2 regions of the Priestia sp. YIM B13491 genome follow, and region 2 is predicted to be linked to the other one. Evidence: predicted binding sites of a transcription regulator. Region 2 holds the regulator's gene; the other holds the start of a gene.
What was found. Region 2 encodes LexA, which represses DNA repair genes until DNA is damaged. Its sites were predicted from a motif close to CGAACATATGTTCG; they were not measured.
Positions count from the first base shown of each region.

Region 1 (12,381 bases), on a different contig from region 2:
TAAGTTAACTCCATAACCTGCAAGACCTCCAATAATTGCAGGGAATATCCAACCTAATCCAATATGATAAAGAGGAAGATAGTAAGTAAATAATTGGTCAATACCAGGGATGTGTAAGCCAAAATCATTTAATCCATCTACCAGACTTACAATAAATGTTAAGAATAGGCTACCTTGGTATACCTCAGCACATCCTTTAAATAAAGAATGAAGGAAAGTCAAAAAGATTAGAACAATTGCTAATGGATAGAGCACTGTTAAAACAGGTACTGAAAAAGAAATTAAATGATTTAATCCAACATTTGCGATGATTGCGCTAAACACGGATAAGCTAATCGCAATTTTCTTATAAGAAATAGAAGGTAATAATTTATGGAAATAAGAAGAGCATGAAGTAATAAGCCCTACGCTAGTTGTCAGACAAGCTACTGTGATCATTAAGCCTAATAGTAAACCTCCATATTCTCCAAAATAATAATCAGAAACTTTCGCTAACACCGTACCACCATTATCTAAATGTCCAAGCTTTTCCACACTTGAAGCGCCCATGTATGAAAGAGCAGAATAGATGGTTGCAAGAATAATAGCAGCAATTCCTGTAGCTTTTAGGCAAACAGTTATAATTTGCTTCTTTGTTTTAGCGCCTTTTTCTTTAATTGCATTGATAATAATGATTCCGAAAACGAAAGATGCAAGAGTATCCATTGTTAGGTATCCTTCTTGGAACCCATTGAAAAAAGAGTTTGTTACATATTTTTCTGTAGGTGCTTGAAATTTTCCAATAGGATGAATAAAAGCTACTAGAACTAGAATTCCGATAAATGTTAATTTAATTGGTGTTAAGAATTTTCCGACAATATCGACAATTTTCGCCGGATTGAGAGAAAAAAAGCATGTAATAGTGAAAAATATAATAGTAAACACGAGTAAAGCTATAGAACTAGAGCCTTCAGAAATGAAAGGTTTAAGCCCGATTTCAAAAGAGACGTTACCTGTTCGTGGGATAGCAAATAAAGGTCCAATGGCTAGATAAAGAACAGTTGTAAATACTAAACCAAAGATAGGATGTACGCGACTTGCTAATGATTGTAAATCTTCTTTTCCAGAGAACCCAAAAGCTAGTACACCAAGTAAAGGCAAGCCTACTCCAGTAACTAAAAAACCCGCATTTGCTGACCAGATATTTGCTCCCGCTGACTGACCAAGCATGGCAGGGAATATTAAATTTCCAGCTCCAAAAAATAATGCAAATAACATTAAACCAATGATTACTATAAAAGAAAACGGTACTTTGTTTGACACGGTGAAACCCCCATTAAAAATATTCTTCATAAAAAATTAAATTTTCAGACAATTTAAATTACAAATAACTTATCTTTTTTGTATTATAAACAGTCAAATTACATATTTCAATATAAAAAATAAACTTTTTTAATAAAATTTAAAAAATTATCAATTTTCCGTTCATTATCCATTATTAAAATAAAAATAATATTAAAAATCCAGATTTTTATTCAAAATGCGTACGTTAAGTGAGTTAATAACGGTATTTTTTTAAAAAAATTATAAATCATCTTCAAATCGCGTATATTATCCTTTTAATTAATTTGATTGAATGATATGCAAGGAAGTTTGGAAATATAGTACTACGAAACTTATAAAACTTTTTAATATTAGCTAAACACCTGAAAGGAAAAAGTAGTTGATTTATTGCTTCAAGAAATGGAGCATTCTAAGTCTTATAAAGAACGCTTACTTTTATCTCCTGAACTAGTAATTTGACAATCAACAGCTTATCTCTAGACAAAGTACTTTTCTAATGTAAAATCACTGTCTAGAATCACAAACGTTTCTGTTTCCTTTGAATGATTATCTTATGGTACTCCATTCAAGCAGTCAGAGGATAAGTAATAATGATCATTTTTTCTTTTTTAAAATATGTCATAAATTTTATATATACTGAAAAGACCTTATTAACAAATTAATTAAGGTCTTTTTATCTTTTCTTTTTGAAGCCAAAACTCATCATATAAGCTATTAATAAAGAGATAAAAGCAGCAAAACTAATTTTTATGTAAGAAACCTCTAAAGCCCAAGGACCATATTTTTTTATATTTAAACGATACATAGACCACCACTGTCCATTTTCACCTTTAAAAAATGAGAAGATAATCCATAAAAGAACTAAAAACAAAAACCATGATAAAAAGATAATATAATTAGGCATTTTTCTATTCATAGGTCACCCCTCCGTTCTTCCCGTTTATATGTGATGCTCTTTTCTCTTATTATAGTAACAATAATCGGGAAAAATTTAGAGTTTTTATTGAATAAAGAACGTTTGTTCGTATATAATAGAGAACAAACGTTCTTTATTTGAGGAGTTATTCCAATGGATTATGAATATCTACCAAACAGAGTCATTATTTGTATTGATATGAAAGCATTCTTTGCTTCTGTTTCATGCGTGATACGTAGGCTAGATCCATTAAAAACAAAGTTGGCAGTTGTAGGAGATACAAAGAGGTCGGGATCAGTTGTGTTAGCTGCCACACCCTTATTAAAGAAAGAAGGGATCAAAACAGGCAGCCGTCTTTTCGACATTCCTAGAAGGAAAGATATCCATGTCGTAAACCCATCCATGGAAAGGTATGTCAAGGCCTCGAACTATATTTCTAGTTTAGTGTTACAGTATGTCTCTCCTGAAGATTTCCATGCATATAGCGTTGATGAGTTGTTTATTGATGCGACAACTTCTTTACATTTATTCGCTCGTACACCAGAAGAATTAGCCCGTAAAATCATCAACGAGATTTATCGTAAAACACGGCTTACAGCCACCGCAGGAATCGGTCCGAATCTCTTGCTGGCTAAGGTGAGCTTAGATCATGAGGCCAAGAATAGCCCAACAGGGGTAGCTTATTGGCGATACGAAGATATTCCTTTTAAATTATGGTCGATTCACCCAATGAAAGATTTCTGGGGAATCTCATCCGCTACGGAAAGACGCTTAAATCGTTTGGGCATTCACTCCATTAAAGAACTCGCTCTTTCTTCTGTAGAGATGTTACGTAAAGAATTTGGTGTCTTGGGAGAAGAAATCCACCAACATGCAAACGGAATTGATTTTAGCCGCATTTCTGACGTGTATATTCCGAGCTCTCGATCATTCGGGAAGAGTCAAATTCTGTTTCGAGACTATATAAATCGAAAAGAAGTGGAATTGCTGCTATTAGAGCTGTTAGATGATGTGTGCTTTCGTTTACGTATGCATCAAGTCGTGGCACAAACTATTCATTTATCCATTGGCTACAGCAAACAAACAGGTGGCGGCTTCTCAAGACAAAAGAAAATGGGGCGGGCTTCGAACCTAAGTCAAGATATCTTTCCTTATTGTTTAACCATACTACACACGTTTGATAGCGGAATGCCCATTCGATCGATTGGAAGTTCTTTATCGAACACCAGTATTCAAGAAGAAGAGCAAATGAGTTTATTTGAAGATATTGACCAGCGGGAAAGAGCCCATGCACTTGCTAAAACAATTGATGAAATACAGATGCGTTATGGGAAGAATAGCGTTTTGCGAGCTTCAAGCCATCTCAAGCATTCAACAGCTCGTTATCGAAACGGCCTTTTAGGAGGTCATAAAGCATAAAGGAGGAAGATGATATGCAAAACAGAGGAATGAAAAAGTGGCGACCATTTGCAACTATGCCAGAGCAATACAGAGGATTACAAGAAGTTATAAAAAAGCAGTCAGAAATACCTCAACCTTTTTTAACAGAAGATCAAATGGAACAAATTAATTTTACCTTGATCGAAGCGCTCCATACACATAAAAAAGTATACCTTACGTATTACAAGCACGGGCAATGTATAACGGAAACAGGAGTTATTCAATTTGTAGATTCCCTTGGAGGTTTATTTGTATTTATAGATGAAGGATGTAAGCAAACGGAAAAAATGAGGTTAAGCGAGCTAATTGATGTTCGTTTCGTGTAGTAGAAAATAATAAAACAGTTTATTTACATAAGATTTCCATACATAATTAGTATAAGCTTAAAAAGTATTTAATCATTTTTCATAGATTCATTTAAAGATGTTATATAAGGAGGCTCCTAATATGAAGCAGGTTTGGACTGAGTTTGAGCAGTGGTTAAAAATAAATCGACCAGAAGCAGCAGGAACGCTTAATGAAGCAGCTTCTGAATTAGAAATTGCAGAGGTTGAACAAAAGATGGGACTAACATTCCCCAAAAACCTTAAAGACTGGTTAATGATACATAATGGACAGCGTGATGAATATATAGCAGCTATCGATAATTATACGCTACTACCTTTAGAGGAGATTCTGTATACGTGGCAAACATTAAAAGAACTTTTAGACGGAGGAGAATTTGAAGATTTTCCAGAAATTGAACCTATTGGACCAGTAAAAAGAGAATTTTGGTGGAACCCACGTTGGATTTCGATTGCCACGAATGGGGGAGGAGATGATATTTGTATAGACTTGGATCCTGATAAAGAAGGGAGAATTGGCCAAATTATCACCTTTTGGCACGATTGGGAACAGCGTGAAGTAATAGCCGACAGCTTAGAAGAATGGGTAATAGCCACGATAAATCATACAGATCATTAAAGGGGAGAAGTAAATGATAAAACCTGATATAGAGAAAATCTATAAAATTCTCAAAGCACTTCCAGGTACGTCGGTGAAAGTAGAATTTGAAGATGAAGTGGGAGAAATTCTTTCTACTCCTTATTATATCTACCTAAAAAGCGAGTTTCTTGATGGACAATTAGGCTACAGAGAAGATTTAGAAGCCAATTCTCTTATAGGAAATCAAGAAGGAGATTGGCAAGAAAACTGGTTTGTTATAGGTTATGATGAAGAAATAGGCGGTGACCCGCTCTTTATCGACATAGGGAATGAAGATTATCCAGTTTTTACAGCTGAACATGGCATGGGCGAATGGGAAGCTTTAGAAATGTATGATTCTCTAGAAGAGTTTGTAGAAGATGTTGCTTAATTATTGCTTCGTTAAAAGATTTTGATAAAAGTACGGCTAGAAGAGGACAGATAGTAGTTTAGTATATACCTAACTGTCCTCTTTTTTAGTACCTATTAAACTTAGAAAGAATGTAGAGGAAGGAAGGGACTGATGGTAGGAATCGATTTCTGTATTGCCGATATACGAAGGCGCAAAGGCATTCATATCCTTTGCGTTCTTTTATCGTTGAATACTGCTAACAATTGAATAGTATATGGCTACAATGATCAAAAGCATGCCAATAATGTATAAATGAGGTATATCTTAAAGTGTTGGTCATAGAGACATTCACCTTTCTAATTTAATTCTAATTCAACAAATTTTTATTAGTTTATTTAACCACAGAAAATATGATGTACAAAAAGGGGAGATTGTTCTTTTGTTTCTTAAAGAACCTATTCATTACGTTAACTAGAGTTAGTATTTTCATTCCCGTATAGGATAATCCAAATTTAGCCATATTAAATTGTAGTATTGAAAAAGATTAATACATATGAAAAATTCTTAAAAGGTGGATGTTATATGCTTGATTCTAAAACGATTGAAATTGTCCAATCAACAGTGCCAGTTTTAAAAGAACATAGTAAACAAATAGGAAAGAGATTTTATGAATTGTTATTTGAAAAAGCGCCGGATTTGTATAATATGTTCAATCAAACAAATCAAAAAAGAGGAATTCAACAGGAAGCATTAGGCTATGCCGTGTATGCTGCTGGGGAACATATTACAAACTTAGAAGCCATTAAACCTGTAATTGAACGAATTTCACAAAAGCATCGTGCGATAGGGGTAAAGGCAGAACAATATCCAGTCGTTGGTGAAACGTTACTCCAAGCAGTAAAGGATGTTTTGGGAGATACAGCTTCAGGTGAGATTATTGAAGCATGGGGAAAAGCGTACGGATATATTGCCAATGCTTTTATTGAGCTAGAAGAAGCTCTCTACGAAGAGACAGAGAGTCAACCTGGAGGTTGGGAAGGATATCAAAGCTTTTATATAGATAAGAAAGTAGAAGAAAGTGATAATGTAACGTCTTTTTATTTAAAAGCTAAAAATGAGAAAGAAATTGCCTCTTATAAAGCAGGACAATACCTTACATTAGCAGCAAATGTTCCGGGAGAGAAATACACGCATATTCGCCACTATAGTCTTTCTGAAGCCCCTGGAAAGGATTATTATCGAATCAGTGTAAAACGAGAAGATGCGCATGACGGTGCGCCAGCAGGAATCGTGTCAAACTATTTACATAAACAAGTTCAGACAGGAGATATTCTTAAGTTCTCAGCTCCCGCTGGAGATTTTGTACTTGATCACAGTGAACTTCCCGTTGTGCTAATTAGTGGAGGTATAGGTATTACACCTTTGCTTAGTATGCTGAATACCATTGTAGAAAAACAACCTACACGTAAGGTTACCTTTCTTCATGCAAGTATTAATGGGAAAACGCATGCTTTTAAAGAACATGTGGCTCAACTAAATAGAAATAGCGAAAATGTTACCTCCTTCATCTGTTATAGTTCGCCTAATGAAGGGGATCACCTTGGTACTGATTTTGATAAAGAGGGTTATATTGATTTAGAATTGTTACAATCCGTTGTTCCTTCAAAAGAAGCTGTCTTTTATTTCTGCGGATCGATTCCGTTTATGGAAGCTATTCTTAAAGCACTACATAGATGGGATATACCAAACGAACGTATTCATTACGAGGTATTTAGCCCTGTAGCCATTTTAGGAGAAAAATAAAGAAGTAATATTTACCAGTAAATGAAAAATATTCGATTGAAACACACGTCCTGTTTAAATAAATATGCTGTAAAAAAGCACTCATAAGCGTGCTTTTTTACTTTGCCCTAAGGAATGATTCTACAAACGATCATGATACATATAAGTATTTCTACACTCTCTGCGTACAAAAAACTGGAAAAAATTCTCTTCGGTAATTTATAATAATAGAGAACTATGTCGAATCCTAACTATTGGAGAGATTACTATATGAGAAGACTACTTCCTTTTATAATTTTTACCATTTACTGCATTCCATATGTTTATTTATCTATGCGAAAAGATTTTGAGGATGATTCAAAGGTAAGCTATATAATCATGGCCATAGTTACACTAGCACTGTCTTATCTAAGTGGGCTTATTAGAGCGGATTTATCACTTATTTTAGGAAATATAATTTCTTTTAGCACTTCATATTTTTATAACGCATTAAGGCTTCCTGATTCTAAATGGGAGAAATATTTTTCGCCCTTTAATTCTGTCGAACAGGTAGTACTGATAAGTCTTACGGCGCTTGTGCTGCAGGTGATTGTTTATACACTTGCTCGAAAACGAGCGAAGAGATACATTCGTAATACTATGGTTTCGGAATAGTTCAAAAAAAGAGAGTTAATCATCTAATGAGCTAGACTCTTCAGGTGACCAAATGAAAGAAGGGTTAAAATAAGGAGAGCTGCTGAAATTTTATCCTCTAAAAAGAAAGTGCTAAATGAGGAAGAACAACAAATCTTTAAAACGTGTACTTACCTGCTTTAAAAAGGATACGAATCAAGTAAGTTAGTTATACAACTTTTAAATATGTAAACGCAAACAAAAAGGTAGGTATTTCTCTTCCTACTTTAATTATACCACATAAAAAAACGTCGATATAGACTGTTTATTCTCATTTACTGCTGGTAAAATCAATAAAACATTACCGGTTAGGAGAGATGTTGAATGAACTCTTTAGTTCTTAGCTTTCAAGAAATAAAAGATACACAGCTTTCACTTGTTGGAGGAAAAGCCTTAAATTTAGGCGCGTTATCAAAAATTCAAGGAATACAAGTACCCGAAGGATTTTGTGTGACAGCGGCCGGGTATCAAAAAGCCCTTGAACAAAATGAAACATTTCAAGCGTTACTGAACCAGCTGACGATGCTAAAAGCTGATGACCGAGATCAAATTGGTGAAATCAGCGAAAAAATTCGCCAAATCATTCTGGAAATAAAAATTCCTTCTGACGTTGTAAAAGCAGTTATTCATTCTCTCTCTCAGTTTGGGGAAGAGCATGCTTATGCCGTTCGTTCAAGTGCGACTGCTGAAGATTTGCCACATGCTTCTTTTGCTGGTCAGCATGACACCTATTTAAACATCAGAGGCAAAGAAGCCATCCTTGAGCACATTAGCAAATGCTGGGCTTCCCTGTTTACAAATCGCGCGGTAACCTACCGTATTAAAAATGGATTTGACCATAGTCAAGTGTACGTATCGGTTATTGTTCAACGAATGGTTTTTCCTCAGGCTTCAGGTATTTTATTTACCGCTGACCCAATTACTTCTAACCGAAAGCTGTTATCAATCGATGCGGGATTTGGACTTGGAGAAGCGCTGGTGTCTGGTTTAGTCTCTGCCGATTGCTATAAAGTAAAAGAAGGCGAAATCGTCGATAAAAAAATAGCAGCTAAAAAGTTAGCTATCTATGGATTAAAAGAAGGCGGAACAGAAACCAAGGAAGTTCCTTCTGACCTGCAAAAAACGCAAGCGCTCACTGAACCTCAAATTTTACATCTAGCACGCGTTGGAAGACAGCTTGAAGCTTATTTTGATTGTCCTCAAGATATTGAATGGTGCTTGGCTGATGATAGATTTTATATTGTCCAAAGTCGTCCAATTACTACTTTATATCCAATTCCTGAAGCGCATGATCAGGAAAATCGCGTTTATGTATCTGTTGGACACCAGCAAATGATGACCGATACCATGAAACCACTGGGATTGTCTTTTTTTCTGTTAACGACTAATGCACCGATGCGTACAGCCGGTGGAAGGCTGTTTGTTGATGTCACGAATATGCTCGCTTCCCCTGACAGCAGAAAAATGATGTTAGGCGCCATGGGACAGCATGATCCGCTCATGAAAGACGCACTTACAAGCATAATAGAACGAGGAGACTTTATAAAACCTTTACCAAATGATCAAAGTTCTGGTAAAAGCAATAAAAGCGTGCCGCCTACGAAGCCTAAGGCACAAATCGAAAACGACTCGACAATCGTTTCTGACTTGATCAAGAAGAATCAAGCATCAATAGAAGAGCTAAAACAAACCATCCAGACGAAATCAGGGTTGGAATTAGTCGATTTTATTTCAGAAGATATCGGGACATTAAAGAAGATTTTATTTGACCCACAAAGTACAGCTGTGTTTATGGCCGCTATGGATGCTTCATCATGGATCAATGAAAAAATGGAGGCGTGGCTAAATGAAAAAAACGCAGCAGACGCGCTTTCTCAATCTGTGCCAAACAATATTACTTCAGAAATGGGTCTGGCGCTATTGGATGTCGCAGATGTGATTCGTCCTTATCCAGAAGTCATCCATTATTTACAGTATGTAAAAGATGATAACTTTTTGGAGAACCTGGTTAAGTTTGAAGGTGGACTGGAAACCAAAGGCGCTATCTATGAGTATCTCAGCAAATACGGAATGCGATGTCCCGGAGAAATCGATATTACGAAAACTCGCTGGAGCGAAAAACCGGCTGCACTTATCCCTGTGATTCTTGGTAATATTAAAAACTTTAAACCTAATGCCAGCCAACAAAAATTTGAAAAAGGCCTGCAGGAAGCCTTGAAAAAAGAGCAAGAGCTGTTAAACCGCTTGAAGCATTTGCCGGATGGTGAACAAAAAGCAAAAAAAACAAAAGAAAGAATTGATCTCCTCCGAAATTTTATCGGTTATCGTGAATATCCCAAATACGGCATGATTAGCCGTTATTTTGTTTATAAACAGGCTCTTTTGAAAGAAGCGACGCAGCTTGTAAAAGCGGGCGTTATTTCTGAAACAGAAGATATATACTATCTGACGTTTGAAGAACTTCAAGAAGTCGTGCGCACACATAAAGTGAATGATCAAATCATCACCAAACGAAAAGAAGAATACCGATTATACAAAAAGCTAACACCTCCGCGTGTAATCACGTCTCATGGCGAAATTGTTACAGGTGCCTACAAACGAGAAAATCTTCCGTCCCAGGCAATTGTAGGTTTACCGGTTTCGGCAGGAGTGATAGAAGGGCGCGCGCGCGTCATTTTAAACATGGAAAATGCGAATCTATCAGAGGGAGATATATTAGTCACTTCCTTTACTGACCCTAGCTGGACCCCGTTATTTGTAGGGATAAAGGGGCTTGTTACGGAAGTTGGCGGACTGATGACTCATGGGGCAGTCATTGCACGTGAATACGGATTGCCAGCGGTTGTTGGAGTAGAGAATGCTACTCGGCTGATAAAAGACGGACAGCGAATTCGCGTACATGGAACAGAAGGGTATATTGAAATATTGTAAAAGCTAAAGATGCTTGCGCTGTTTTTCTTCTTTATTAATAGATGAAAATTTGTGTAGATTCCTATACGTATCTTCAGTCAATACAAAAAGGCAGGCCGTTATAATGGCCTGCCTTTTTGTATTGGTGACGCAGTGGATTAAAACGTCAAATGCTGACTTTCTTTACAGCCGACTGCTGCACATGCTCCATAAACAGTTTGAACAAGTTTAGCATTGAAGTATGTTCTTTTGCCATCATTTCTGGATGCCACTGGACGCCGACTACAAATTGCTCTCCTTGTTTTTCAATGGCTTCAATAACTCCATCTTTTGCCCATGCAGAAACTTCAAAACCTGGCGCTACGTCTTTAATAGCTTGATGGTGAAATGAATTAATAAGAGCTTGATTACCGTAAAGGTCATGCAGGCGTGTTCCGTCTTTAATCATGATGGAATGAGAAGGGTCGCTTGTATTGTTGTATTGATCATGTTTGATAAATGACTCTTTAATGTCTGACATATCTTGATAAAGAGTGCCGCCGTAAGCAACGTTTAAAATTTGTAAGCCGCGGCAAATCGCTAACATGGGCTTTCCTTGATCGATCACATGCTTTAACAATAGCTGTTCAGACTGATCTCGTGCTAAAAAAGGTGAACCCGTTTTGGTTGTCGGTTCTTCTCCGTATAAAAGGGGATTAACGTCTTGTCCACCTGATAAAATCAACCCGTCTATACTTTCTGCCTGCGCTTTAATCATTTCTTCGTTTTTTAGCACTGGCAAGATGAAAGGAACTCCGCCGCTGAGCGCTGTTGATTCGATATAGTCGTTATTCACATACGCTCGCTTATAGCCTGGAAAGCGTCCTCCTTGATCCACAATAATGCTTCCTGATATACCAATTAAAAATCCCACTGTTGTTTTCTCCTTTTTTGTTAAATTACCATTTCTTGAAATGTTTTTTCTTTTGTAATGCGCTGATAAAGTGTTCTCAACCGCTTGCTCTATAAGAAATAAATGGTTATTTTATTCAACTATTATACATATATACCATATTTATTTAATAGAAAATGGTATAATAGCCTCTGTGTGTCAAAAATACTAATTGCCAAAGGTAGAAGGTAGTGCTACAATTGTTCACATTCCTACTATTCTTCTTATTATAGTCGGATTAAAATTTTATACAAGGAAATAGGAGTGATTTTAGTGAAAAGGACTTATTTACTTTTCATCTCTCTTTTAACCATTGTCCTCATAGTAGCAGGATGCAGTGGTAACGCAAGTAAAAATACTTCAAGTGAAAAAGAAGGAAAAGAAGGCGGAACGCTAAACGTCGCATCTCAAAGTGAGCCAGCAACGCTAGATGCTCAAATTACTGGGGACTCAGATGTGAAAGACGCAACGCGCAGTATCTACGAAGGACTAATGATTTTAGACGACAAAGGAAATCCTAAGCCTGACTTAGCGTCTAAAGTAGATATTAGCGATGATAAAAAAACATACACGTTCCAATTAAGAAAAGGGGTTAAATTCCATAATGGTAAAGAAATGACTGCAGATGACGTTGTCGCTTCTATTAACCGCTGGATTAAGCTATCATCCCTTGGAAAAACAAACTTCTCTGGTGCTGAAATGACCAAAACCGGTGATTATACGGTAGAACTTCATTTACCATCACCAAATGTTAACACGCTTTCTTTATTAGCTGATCCAATCCCCGCAGCAGCTATTTTACCAAAAGAAGTGGTTGATAATGCATCTGATGAAGGGATCAAAGACTACATAGGAACAGGTCCATATAAAGTAAAAGAATGGAAGAAAAATCAATATCTTTTATTAGAGAAATTTAAAGATTATTCTTCGAAAGGCCGCGAAGTTAAGAAAACTCCTCACGTCGATGAAATTAAGATTAGTTTCGTAAGCGATGAGTCAACTAGGATTTCTGGTATTACAACCGGACAATTTGACGTTGCGCTATCTGTATCAAGTGATAATGCCAAACAAGTTGAAGGCAGCCAAAATGCA
Region 1 covers NZ_JBHZOR010000023.1:303-12,683, forward strand. Annotated here, with positions in the region: gene brnQ (branched-chain amino acid transport system II carrier protein) at 1-1,302, opposite strand, end outside; gene ACFX4E_RS27680 (hypothetical protein) at 1,997-2,239, opposite strand; gene ACFX4E_RS27685 (Y-family DNA polymerase) at 2,393-3,658, shown strand; gene ACFX4E_RS27690 (YolD-like family protein) at 3,673-4,005, shown strand; gene ACFX4E_RS27695 (SMI1/KNR4 family protein) at 4,127-4,642, shown strand; gene ACFX4E_RS27700 (SMI1/KNR4 family protein) at 4,656-5,033, shown strand; gene hmpA (NO-inducible flavohemoprotein) at 5,577-6,797, shown strand; gene ppsA (phosphoenolpyruvate synthase) at 7,773-10,379, shown strand; gene ACFX4E_RS27715 (gamma-glutamyl-gamma-aminobutyrate hydrolase family protein) at 10,525-11,271, opposite strand; gene ACFX4E_RS27720 (ABC transporter substrate-binding protein) at 11,563-12,381, shown strand, end outside.
Region 1: a site for LexA is predicted at 2,335-2,348, ahead of ACFX4E_RS27685 (Y-family DNA polymerase). Genes of this name have one in related genera too.

Region 2 (12,381 bases):
GAGAGAAGATCCGCACGATGAATTGTGCGGATTTTTTTATTGGTAGGGTGAACGTAGATTTCATCTATTTAGTTGCTTCTAGCAGTTGATTGGAGGGAAAGGCGAAGACTCCTGCGGGAAAAGCGGAATAGGTGAGACCCCGCAGGAGCGCACGCGACGAAGAGGCTCACCAGCCGCCCGCGAAAAGCGAAGCCTTGCACGGAAATCAACAGCGATGTAACAAGCCATCCATACTAGCGCATTTATCCCATTTGTTCGTTTTTAGGTTGAAGTGATGTCGTTATGTCTCAATCTCCTTTTTTAGTAATTTTTCACTAAGTAGGCTAGTATACGTAGCACTTTTTTCCCCCATGCATATGTTAAAAATAAGGAGGGACAAGTAATATGAAAAAAATCTATCTTGATGCAGGACATGGTGGGGCAGATGCAGGAGCGGTTGGAGCAAACGGACTGTATGAAAAAAACTTAGTTTTAAAAATCCAACAATATTTAATAAGCTATTTAAATAGCACGTACAGTGATTTTACAATTAAAACCACTCGTACCACAGATGTTTTTTTATCGTTATCTCAGCGCGCTTCTCAAGCTAATTCGTGGGGCGCAGATGCATTTATGTCTATTCACGTAAATGCCGGTGGAGGAACAGGGTACGAAGATTATGTTTATAGAAGCGCTAGCAATGCCAGTAAAACGTTTCAATCGATTGTCCACGGCCAAGTACAGCCAGCGCTGCTGTCGTATAATCATCCGAATCGCGGTCGAAAATCAGCCAATTACGCGGTGCTTCGCTTAACAAATATGCCTGCAGTACTAACTGAAATAGCTTTTATTGATAACAGTACAGATGCAGCACTTCTTCAAAATGAAGCTTTTTTAAAAAGCATGGGTGAATCGTATGCAAAAGGAATTGCCGTATATTTAAATTTACCTCGTCGTGCAGTTCCAAACCCAAATCCAACACCAACTCCGAATCCATCGCCTTCTGAACCGGGTACAAAAACGTATACGATCAAGCAAGGAGATACGCTTTACAGTATTGCACAGAAGTACAAAATAACAGTACAGGCGCTTCAAGAAGCGAATACAGGGCTTTCTGATCCGTTAACACTGCAGGTTGGAAAAACAATCGTTATTCCTTCAGGAACTTCACCAACACCATCTCCAACACCACCTTCTGAACAATATCCACTTCCTAATGGAATTTTAAAACAAGGCGATTCTGGAGAAGCTGTGAAACAGCTTCAAAGAGCATTAAACGCGGTTAATTTTAAAGTAGGGTCAGTAGACGGAATATATGGAGTTCAAACGAAAGATGCAGTCAGACGTTTTCAACTTGTGTATCTTCCTTATGATGTAGATGGCATTTATGGTCCTCAAACGAAAAACAAGCTAGCAGCCGTTTTAAAAGCAAAAAGTTAAAGCAAAAAGGTCTTCTGTAAGCGGGCAGAAGGCCTTTTGTTTTTCTGTTAAAAGCGCCTTAAGCACTATTTTATGGTTTACGTAAAATAATGCTTTACAAACCATTTGTACGGGAGTATATTATCTAAGAACAAAGGATAGCTATGAAAGAAACATGTTATCGATCATACTCTTTAACCGAAAATTATATTGACCTGTTATCGCTTAATTCGTCAGAAGTGGGGGACCCAAATTTGTGCATTGTCACTTGGGGTGAATCCTTTTAAAAGGTAGGGCTACTCTCATAGCCCGAATCCGACAGCTAACCCCATAAGCGTTTTGGAGAGGAGGTTTAAGCTGTGTAAAAACGCTGAGAACCCTTAGTGTTTTTTTTGTGCGCTTTTTTAACATAAAAAGGTATTTTTAAGGAATAATATCACTTATTCATGAACTTGTAACGGAGCTTAGCAACGGACGGTCGATAGTAGCTAAGCAATCATCGGAGGGAAATTACGTGAACTATTCAGTTCTCAAAAGATTATTGATTGGAAAGCCGCTTAAAACAAAAGAGTTAGGCGATCAAAAGCTTAGTAAGCTTAAAGCACTGGCTATTTTATCGTCAGATGCTTTATCTTCAGTAGCTTATGGAACAGAACAAATTTTGATTGTACTTGCAACAGTAGGCGTCCTTGCTTATTGGTATTCAATTCCAATTGCGATTGGGGTATTGGTGCTGCTGACGGCTTTAATTCTTTCATACCGTCAAATTATTTATGCGTATCCGCAAGGCGGAGGAGCTTATATTGTTTCCAAAACCAATTTAGGAGAAAATCCTGGGCTTATCGCTGGAGGATCACTGTTGGTGGATTATATTTTAACAGTTGCTGTGAGTGTTTCAGCAGGAACCGATGCTTTAACTTCGGCTTTTCCAACGCTGCATCATTACAATGTAGTAATTGCGTGTATGCTGGTGATTTTTATTACAGTCTTAAATTTACGCGGGGTAACAGAATCCGCTTCTGTATTAGCTTATCCGGTTTATTTATTTGTTATTGCTCTTATTTTGTTAATAGCGGTAGGCTTTTTTAAAATAGCGACAGGTCAAGTTTCACCTGATCTTCATCCATCTCTCGGTACAGTAGTGCCAGGTATTAGTTTATTTTTATTATTAAAAGCTTTTTCATCAGGCTGTTCGGCATTGACAGGTGTAGAAGCTATTTCAAATGCAGTGCCTAACTTTAAAGAGCCAGGTGCAAAAAATGCGGTTCATACATTAATGCTGATGGGCGGTATTTTAGCCGTTTTATTTTCTGGCATCACGTTTTTAGCTTATTGGCTTGGCATTTCTCCAAAAGCAGATGAAACGGTTGTATCACAAATTGCATCGAGTGTGTTTGGACGAAATGGATTTTATTATTTTATTCAAGGTACAACAGCTCTAATTCTAGTGCTAGCGGCGAATACGGGCTTTTCAGCGTTCCCTTTGCTGGCTGTGAACTTATCGTCTGATAAATACATGCCAAGAATGTTTCAAATTCGTGGCGATCGACTAGGCTATTCAAATGGAATTGTGACCCTTGGAATTGCTTCTATTGTCTTAATCGTAGCTTTTAAAGGAGCGACTGAACAATTAATTCCTCTTTATGCAGTCGGGGTGTTTATTCCATTTACGCTTTCTCAAACAGGAATGATTGTCAAATGGCTTAGAGAAAAGCCGGCCGGCTGGCAAGGGAAGCTAACCATTAACTTAATTGGTGCCCTCATTACTTTAACGGTGCTAATCATTTTGTTTACAACGAAGTTTTCACAAGTATGGTCCGTGCTCATTTTCTTGCCGGTTATTGTCTATATTTTTCATCGCATTCATACGCATTATGAAGCGGTAGGAGAACAGCTTCGCATTAAGCAAGGAGAAAAGATTGGAAAGCTTGAAGGAAGTGTGGTCATTGTTCCTGTAGCAGGAATGACAAAGGTAGTAGAAAATTCATTAAATTATGCAAGAACGATTGGTGATACCGTTATTGCAGTGCATGTGGCCTTTGATCGAGAAAGCGAAAAGAGAATGGAAGAGAAGTGGGAGAAGTGGCAGCCCGATATTCGTATTGTTACGTTTCATTCTCAATACCGCAGCTTAGTGCGGCCGCTGTTTCGATTCATCGATATGGCTGAGGAAAAAGCGCGGGAAAACAATATGGCTATTACGGTCGTTATTCCGCAATTCATTACGAAAAAAAGCTGGCAAAATATCCTTCATAATCAGTCCAGCCTACTGTTAAAAGCACATTTGCTTTACCGTAAAAACGTAATCGTTACAACTGTACCGTATCGTTTTAAAAAATAATGAAACATGACTAAAAACCTCCAACTTAGATGTTGGAGGTTTTTAATTTTTAAATTCACATACACTAACCGTAATCGAATCTCATCAAAGGCGCAAACGGAGGGATTGTATGAGTGAATTAATTAAATTGTTGCGAAAGGGAAATAAATCGGCCATCATGGCCGCTATAGTGAATACCATTATTTCCATTATTAAAGGGGTTGCATTCGCTTTAACAGGGAATGTAGCAATGTTTGCTGAAACGATGCACAGCTTAGGAGATGCAGCTAATCAGTTTTTTGTCTTTATAGGTTCGGCATTAAGTAAAAAAGCCCCGACCAAACGATTTCCAAATGGTTTCGGCCGATTGGTTAATCTTGTTCTATTAGGAGCGGTTCTTGTAGTAGGGATTATGGCGTTTGAAACGATTAAAGAAGGATATCACCATATTCTTCATCCAACGAAGTCTTCAGGCTTTATTTTAAATATTGCAGTACTTGGCATCTCGGTATTGCTTGAGATGTTTGTCTTATTTAAGGCAATGAAAGAAATTTTGCACGATGTCGGAATGAATACCGCAGAGGTCAATGTTTTTACGCACAGCTTTGTTCATTTAAAGAAAGCAAAGCCAGCAACCAAGCTGGTCTTTATGGAAGATCTGGTAGCTACTGGAGGAGGCGTATTGGCGTTAATAGCCGTTTTCATTTCACGGTTTACACCTTTTCACCAAGCTGAAGGAATTGCTTCTATTTTAATTGGGCTTATGATGTTTTTTGTAGTAGGACGAGTATTTTTAGATAATGCTGCTGGAGCCCTTGGTGAAGCAGATAAAGAAATGGAAATAAAAATTGGCGCGATTGTCATGCAAGATGTACAAGTGCGTGATATTCAAACGTTAATGGTGATGAAAGAAGGGGAAGAGCTTCACGTTGAATTAAAAGTAGAAATTGATCCTTCTTTAACAGTGGCAGAAGCTGATGATATTAAAGATCGTCTGGAAAATCGTATTTTACAGGAAAAAGGAGTAACGGATGTCATTATTGAATTTGATGAAGATAATGGAATTCCGGACTGGGCGCCAAGTGATTTACAGCTTCAAAAAGAATAAAAACAAGGAAGAAAACAACTGTTTTCTTCCTTGTTTTTTTAGCTATATACTTTTTCACGTACGTTTGGAGAATCTGTTGAAGCTTTCGAGAAGTTAATGGTTTCACGTACAACGTAAATAGGTCTATTTTTACTTTCATCGTAAATTCTTGCGATGTATTGTCCGACTAGACCTAAACCAAGTAGCTGAATACCGCTAAAGAAGGTGATAGCTACCATAATAGAAGTCCAGCCAGGCTGAATATTTTTACCTATCAGCCAAACAACAATCGAATAACTTAACACTAAAAGTGATACAAAAACCGATAATAAGCCAATAACCATTACTAGACGCAAAGGCTTCGTTGAAAACCCAATAATTCCATCTGAAGCAAACTTGATCATCTTTTTTAAAGGATATTTTGTTTCACCAGCAAAGCGTTCATCACGCTCATATTCTACATATGTTTGCCTGAAGCCAATCCAAGACATCATTCCTCGTACAAAACGATTGCGTTCAGTCATTTTTTTGAATACATCCGCTACTTTTCGGTCGATAATACGAAAATCTCCCGTGTCTTTAGGGATTTCGATATCGGACATATAATTTAAAAAGCGATAAAAATATTTAGCCGTGGCTAATTTAAAAAAGGTCTCTCCGCTTCGTTTCTTGCGCTTTGCATATACAATTTCATAGCCTTGCTGCCATTTAGCAATTAATTCGGGAATCATTTCCGGCGGATCTTGTAAGTCCGCATCAATAATAACGATAGCATCACCCTGAGCATAATCAATGCCTGCTGTTACGGCAGTTTGGTGCCCGAAATTACGAGCAAAATCAATAACTTTTACGTTAGAATCCATAGCCGCTACGTCTTTCAAGATTTCAATTGTTCGGTCGGTGCTGCCGTCATTGACGAAAATGAATTCATAGTTAATGTGGTTTTTATGCATGACCGAAAGCAAGCGATTGTAGCATTCATTAGCTACTTCTTCTTCAAAATACATAGGTACCACGATTGAAATTAGTTCTTTCATGCTTTACCTCCTATCGAGCGATGGTTTGTGTGCTTAAACGTCCATATTTTATTAAGGAAAAAATTGATAAACATTCCTATACAAGTAGACAACAGTTGTCCGATTATTGGATTAGCAGGTGTATAGTGTACAAGAAGGAATAAGCAGCTTGTATTAATTGCTAAAGTAATAAGGTTTACGATGAAAAATTGAGCTAACATCCATTTATGTACAGTTGCTTGAAACACCCACGATTTGTTCCAATAGTAGCTGTTTATAACGCCAATAAAATAAGATAGTACGTTAGCCAATATATAATTCATATCAAAATGAATGAGTGCTAAGTAACTGATAATAGTGAGCAGGGTATTCATTATACCTACAAAACCGAATTTCAGGAATTTTATCACGGTTGTATAATCCCTTCCATTTAATTTATCTCTTCACATTTTGTCTTGGGCTTATTTTTAGTAAATCGTACTATTAAATAGGATAGAATCACTGAAATACCAAATCCTTCGAGCAGCATAAAGCTTGGAAAAATAAAGAATCGATAGCGAGTTTGAATTTCAATAAGCAAGTGAATAAGAACGTATCCTATGATTAGTAATAAAAACAGTGTATATGGATATTTATCCTGCTTCCTCACGAATAAACATATAAGGCCAATAATGGAAAGAATAGTAGTTGAAACGTAAATGATTCTTTCATAACTTTGAGCAGCACTAATTAATTTCTCTTTATTAAAAGGTACATCTTCTTGAGGAGTTAATGAAATGCTCCAAAATGTAGATGCATCCGTTCCTCCCCACATATTTAGGAATTTAATGTGAAAGAGATCTAAAAGCTGCTCTTTATCTGCTACCCGTTCTTTAATTACCTCTTTTTCTGCTTCAGCTCGTTTTTCTCCAATTGGCATACCCATAAAACGACTAGCATCCTCTGAAGAATAGGAACCGCTTGTTTCGTAATTAAAGCCAATGACGAATTTCCATAAAGGATCTCTGTTACTTAAAGGATATTTAGAAATGCCGCTAGCTACAAAAGAATAGTTGATCAGCGCATTTGCAATAAAAAAAGTAGCCAGTATGCCTACGAGGTTTTTTCCTATTCTCTTTCGACGAGCTTTTAACTCAGCAGCATTCTTCGTTTTAATGTAAGGTTGAAGAATTTGCAAGATGAAATAAATGAAAACAGCGACGATAATAATGGGTCCTAGAGGACGCATTAAATTTCCTAACGACAATAGAAGGCCAATATAAAGCCAGCTAAACTTGTTATGAGCAAATCTTTTTATAACAAGGTAAAAAGCTGCATAAAATAAAAAAGTAGCTAAATGCTGATTAGTTAACACTGAGCTATAGAGAATGTTCGGAATGTAGAACGCATATAGAAAAGCTGTCATTCTCCCAGCAAGTTCGTTAAATACTTTCGCGCCAATTAAATAAATAAAAATAACGGTTCCAGTGGAATAAAAAATATTTAACAATTTTAATATGAAAATATTATCTCCAAAACAGCGAATAATAACAGATTCATAGAATGAAAAGCCTAGCTGATATACCCATGTAGTAAAATAAACGCTTTGGTTAAATTCATAATTTCCTTTTGCGATATTACGCGCGGCATCTAACATGACAAGAAAGTCAGATTTTACAGGCGTTTGAACAGAAAGCATCCATGCTAGTCGAATACCTAAGGTCAAAACGATCAGTGAAATAAAAAAAACAGTTTTGTTCATGTATCTACTTGCAATAGCTATTAGAAAAATGACAAGGAAAGTGATAAAGATTCCTTCAATAATAAATGAATTACTTAAAGCCAAGCCCTTTAATTCCAATGAATTTGTCATCGCATTATAACTGCCCCATAGAGACCATGTAAGAATAATGACACATAAAAAGATCAGGCTTTTGGATAAAAATGAGTTAAGCATATTACCTCCTGCAAATTATTTCAAAGATAAGGTACAAAATTCCTACCCTATGATACCATATTTTATTATTTTGTATATATTTTTCTTATAGAGTATAATGTTAGATTGTTCTGAAATTACGACAGCGGCATAACGTTTGATAAAAGGGTAAGCCGAGTAGGAAAACGATTTTGTAATAGAAAAAGCTGTTTGCATCCATACGTATGCGAACAGCTTTTATGTTTTAAACCGACCTTTTAATAAATTCCATAGGGAACTCACTCCGAGACTAATGCTGATCAGAATTCCTGACAGAGCTACTATTAAAGCGATATATTCAAAGATAGAAAACTGCTTCATGCTATCCCAATTGATGTTTCCCTTTAGTTTGCTAATAACTAAATTCATTCCGTAAATACCGGAAAGAACCGTATAAATCGTTAAAATTAATAATAAGTAATTGTGACGTTTGGCTGCGATTTTCTCTTGATTTTGGTACAAAGTACCAAGGGTTTCTTTGACTTCTTGATAAAGAGAATTGATATGAAAGATTTTTTTAAAGAGCTCAGAAAACTCTTGACCTTCTGTGCGAGAGCTAATTTCTAAAAATAAATATTTACCTGAAAACACGGTAATAGAGCGGATTAGTCGTTCAATGCCCTCTGAATTTTTATGAAACGTGAGCTGCGAATATTCATAAGATAATTTTAGCAACACGATTTTATAGAAAAAATGTAAAAATAAATTATAGTAATGCTGGCCAAATAGATGATTCATCAAAAGCTGATCCGTTTTAGAGTCTGTCGATTTAGAAATACACGAAAACACATGGTCTGTTATGACGTAATAGGTTTCAGGAGCCCACCTTTCATACACGTGTTTAGTATTATACGTTTTAATATACTCATGATTGTGTGCAGAAATAAACGCTTTCCCGTCAGGCGTATAGCTATTTAGCTGCCCAGTACGAAATAAAGTTGTGGAATTAATTTCTTGCTCTTGATTTACCGTTACATAACTTAACACAAACATCCGTTCATCGATAAAATAAGGAAGGCTCCCAACGTGCTGTTCACGCGTGGCTTCTTTCTTGATGTGTTCGTTCAAAAATGGCGCAAGCTGTGAAAAAATATAATCTTGCACTTTGCTATAGCGATGATGTTCATAGGTAATGGTGGATCCATGCTCTTCAGCAAGCTTCGGTTCTAGTACACGAAAATGATTCATGAATTCTAAAATATCATCATAGGTGTAATGATTATGGCTCATCTCAGTGCGAATGGTCATGACGCCAATTTCAAAAGGACATAAAAAAACATCCACAGACAGCACGTTGCTAGACACGGTGGTGGAGGAAGTGTGTAACGTAATAGTATGGTCTATTTTTTTGGAAAATCGAAGCAACCCTTCTTTTTCGCACGAGTCAGGGAATAGAATGCATTCAATGTAAGGAAGAAAATATTGATCCAGGCTATCATGAGATACGTAATACTGTTCTCCGTAGTATTCTTTTTCTAAATGTTTTTTTTGAATGGAAAAAAATTCGAACAAATTTTCTTTTAGTGCATGAACAAGCTGCTCTTTATTTTTTCGGTCAAAGGAAAAAGGAAAAAGAAACATGTTCATTGCTTTGGTAGGTACAATGGTTTGAAATGGTTCTGTTTTCCTTGGTGTATTGGTCATAAACTACATCCTTCTTATGGTCGGTTGTATTTCCTTGTAAGAGTCGAGGAAATGCAGATAGAAAGTAAAAGGTGAAACAAGCTTTACAAAAACCGTTCTACCTGCCTGCGGTGATTCAACGTATCATTTATAATATGCCAATTTTTTTAGAAAACAAACGTAAAAAAACCAACTAACATCATGATTAGTTGGTTTTACATACAGTGTCTGATTAGTGAATCGTGCGATATACACCAGTTACTTTTCCTAAAATCGTTACGTGGCGAAGAATAATAGGCGCCATCGTTGAATTTTCAGGCTGTAAACGAACGAAATTTTCTTCTTTAAAGAAACGTTTTACCGTTGCTTCGTTGTCCTCGGTCATAGCGACCACAATATCTCCATTATTAGCTGTTTGCTGCTGACGTACGATTACCATATCGCCATCTAGAATACCTGCTTCAATCATACTTTCTCCCATAATTTCAAGCATAAATACATGATCATCTGGAGAAACGAATTTATCTGGAAGAGGGAAATATTCTTCCACATTTTCAACGGCTGTTATAGGAAGACCCGCTGTTACTTTACCGATAACAGGAACATTAATGACATTGCTTTTAGGGATGTTTACTTCATCTAGTTGAAGAACTTCGATTGCTCTTGGTTTTGTTGGATCTCTGCGAATTAACCCTTTGCTTTCTAAACGAGCTAAATGCCCGTGTACAGTGGAGCTAGAGGCTAATCCTACCGCTTCCCCAATCTCGCGAACAGAAGGCGGATAACCTTTTAATTTTACTTCGTGCTTAATAAAATCTAGTATGTCTTGTTGACGTTTTGATAGCTTCATATTTTTCACCTCGATTTTAGCTATTCTTTAGGTGAATTATACCACGTGATGTGTCAATATACAAACATAAGTTCGAAGAATTCCATTGACAGAAACAAATGTTCTCAATAAAATAAGAACATATATTCTGATAGGGGGATCATAATATGCAACAATTCTTACATTCTATGAAACATTACGCTATTTTTTTTGCAGCAATCGCTGCACTTACATATGTATTGACGCTGGTTTTAGGAGCGGATAAAGTAGATTTAGACAAATATTCAACGGTTACTATTACAAAAGGAGATACGCTTTGGGACTTGTCCAACAAGTATCATAATCACCATCATTTGACCACCAATGAATTTGTCAAATGGGTTGAAGACGTCAATGATTTAAACTCAGACACTGCCCAGTCTTTATCTCCTGGAGATAAATTATATATTCCTGTTTTAAAACAAGAGTTACATAATCAAGTGGCAATTGAACAGTAGTGTGTAACGGCCGTTCCTGAATATTGTTAGAAGCCGAAAAGGTCGTGATAAAAGTGGACGCCATTATTTATTGCCGTGTCAGTACGGATAAAAAAACCCAAGAAACATCTTTACAGCGCCAGCAAGAAGAATTAAAAAAACTTGCTGGTCTTCACCATCTAGACGTAAAAAAAGTCGTGATGGAAAAAGCAAGCGGATATGACGTAGACAGAGAGGGTATTTTGGATGTTCTTCATACAATGAAAGAAGAGAAGATCTCTGTGCTGCTTATTCAAGACGAAACACGATTAGGCAGAGGAAATGCCCGAATTGCGCTGCTTCATGCTTTTCATAAAGAAAATGCTACCATCTATACGATTAGTCATCAAGGTCAGCTTCAGCTTTCAGAATCTGATTCAATGGTGTTAGATATTATTAGCTTAGTGGAAGAGCATCAGCGGAAATTACATAATGCTAAAATTAGAAGAGGAATGAAAAGAGCCGTAGAAAACGGTTATCGTCCGCAGAAAAATTTAAAAAATCAAGGAGTTAACTCGGGAAGGGAAAAAAAAGAAGCGCCTATTGAAGAAATTGTCCGCCTTCGTCATAACGGCTTAACCTTTGCTGAAATTTCAGTTACGCTAAAAGGTTTTGGCTATAATATTTCAAAAGCGACGGTACATCGCCGCTATCAAGAGTACCAAGAGAGTGCTCAATCTCTTGATAAAACGAAAGAGATTTAGTAAGATGACTACATGTTGCCGAAGCGGTTCGGTAATTTTAATTATTGATTATAAGGAGATAGGTTTTATATGCTATCAAAAGATAAACTTGCTCGTATTAATGCTCTTTCAAAAAAGGCAAAGGCTGAAGGTCTGACAGAATCTGAAGCGAAAGAACAGCAAGAGCTACGTCAGGAATATTTAAAAGTTTTCCGACAATCTATGACAAATCACCTTCATACGATTAAAGTTGTAGACGAAGAAGGTAAAGATGTTACGCCTAAGAAGTTAAAAGAGAGTAAAAAGAAGCGTCTTCACTAAGACGTTCTAGTAAAACTAGAGGGAGTGTTCCCTCTAGTTTTTTGTATATTTTTAATAAGGGGCACAAAAACTGTAAAAGTGGAAATTTTTTTGGTTCAAGTATTGTACAAATAAGCAAATCATTAGTATGATAACATATGTACATAGTTTTGAAAGGAATGAAGAGTATGACACAACGTATTGAAGATCTTTCGATTGCAACAATTCGTACTTTATCAATCGATGCGATTGAAAAAGCAAATTCAGGTCACCCAGGTATGCCAATGGGAGCTGCTCCAATGGCATATACATTGTGGACAAAATTTATGAACATCAATCCAAAGAATCCAAACTGGTTCAACCGTGACCGCTTTGTATTATCAGCAGGACACGGATCGGCACTATTATACAGCTTGCTTCATTTAGCTGGATATGACTTATCAATTGAAGACCTTAAAAACTTCCGTCAATGGGGAAGTAAAACACCAGGTCATCCAGAGTTCGGTCATACAGCAGGTGTTGATGCAACAACTGGTCCACTAGGACAAGGTATTGCAATGGCTGTTGGTAAAGCAATGGCAGAACGTCATTTAGCTGAAACATACAACAAAGAAGGTTTAGAAATTGTAGACCACTTTACGTATGGTATTTGTGGT
Region 2 covers NZ_JBHZOR010000001.1:793,559-805,939, forward strand. Annotated here, with positions in the region: gene ACFX4E_RS04030 (hypothetical protein) at 86-220, shown strand; gene ACFX4E_RS04035 (N-acetylmuramoyl-L-alanine amidase) at 385-1,419, shown strand; cyclic di-AMP (ydaO/yuaA leader) riboswitch at 1,611-1,750, shown strand; gene ACFX4E_RS04040 (APC family permease) at 1,913-3,739, shown strand; gene ACFX4E_RS04045 (cation diffusion facilitator family transporter) at 3,849-4,826, shown strand; gene ACFX4E_RS04050 (glycosyltransferase family 2 protein) at 4,865-5,842, opposite strand; gene ACFX4E_RS04055 (GtrA family protein) at 5,839-6,231, opposite strand; gene ACFX4E_RS04060 (ArnT family glycosyltransferase) at 6,252-7,757, opposite strand; gene ACFX4E_RS04065 (magnesium transporter CorA family protein) at 7,974-9,419, opposite strand; gene lexA (transcriptional repressor LexA) at 9,631-10,248, opposite strand; gene yneA (cell division suppressor protein YneA) at 10,395-10,724, shown strand; gene ACFX4E_RS04080 (YneB family resolvase-like protein) at 10,778-11,446, shown strand; gene ACFX4E_RS04085 (DUF896 domain-containing protein) at 11,516-11,746, shown strand; gene tkt (transketolase) at 11,914-12,381, shown strand, end outside.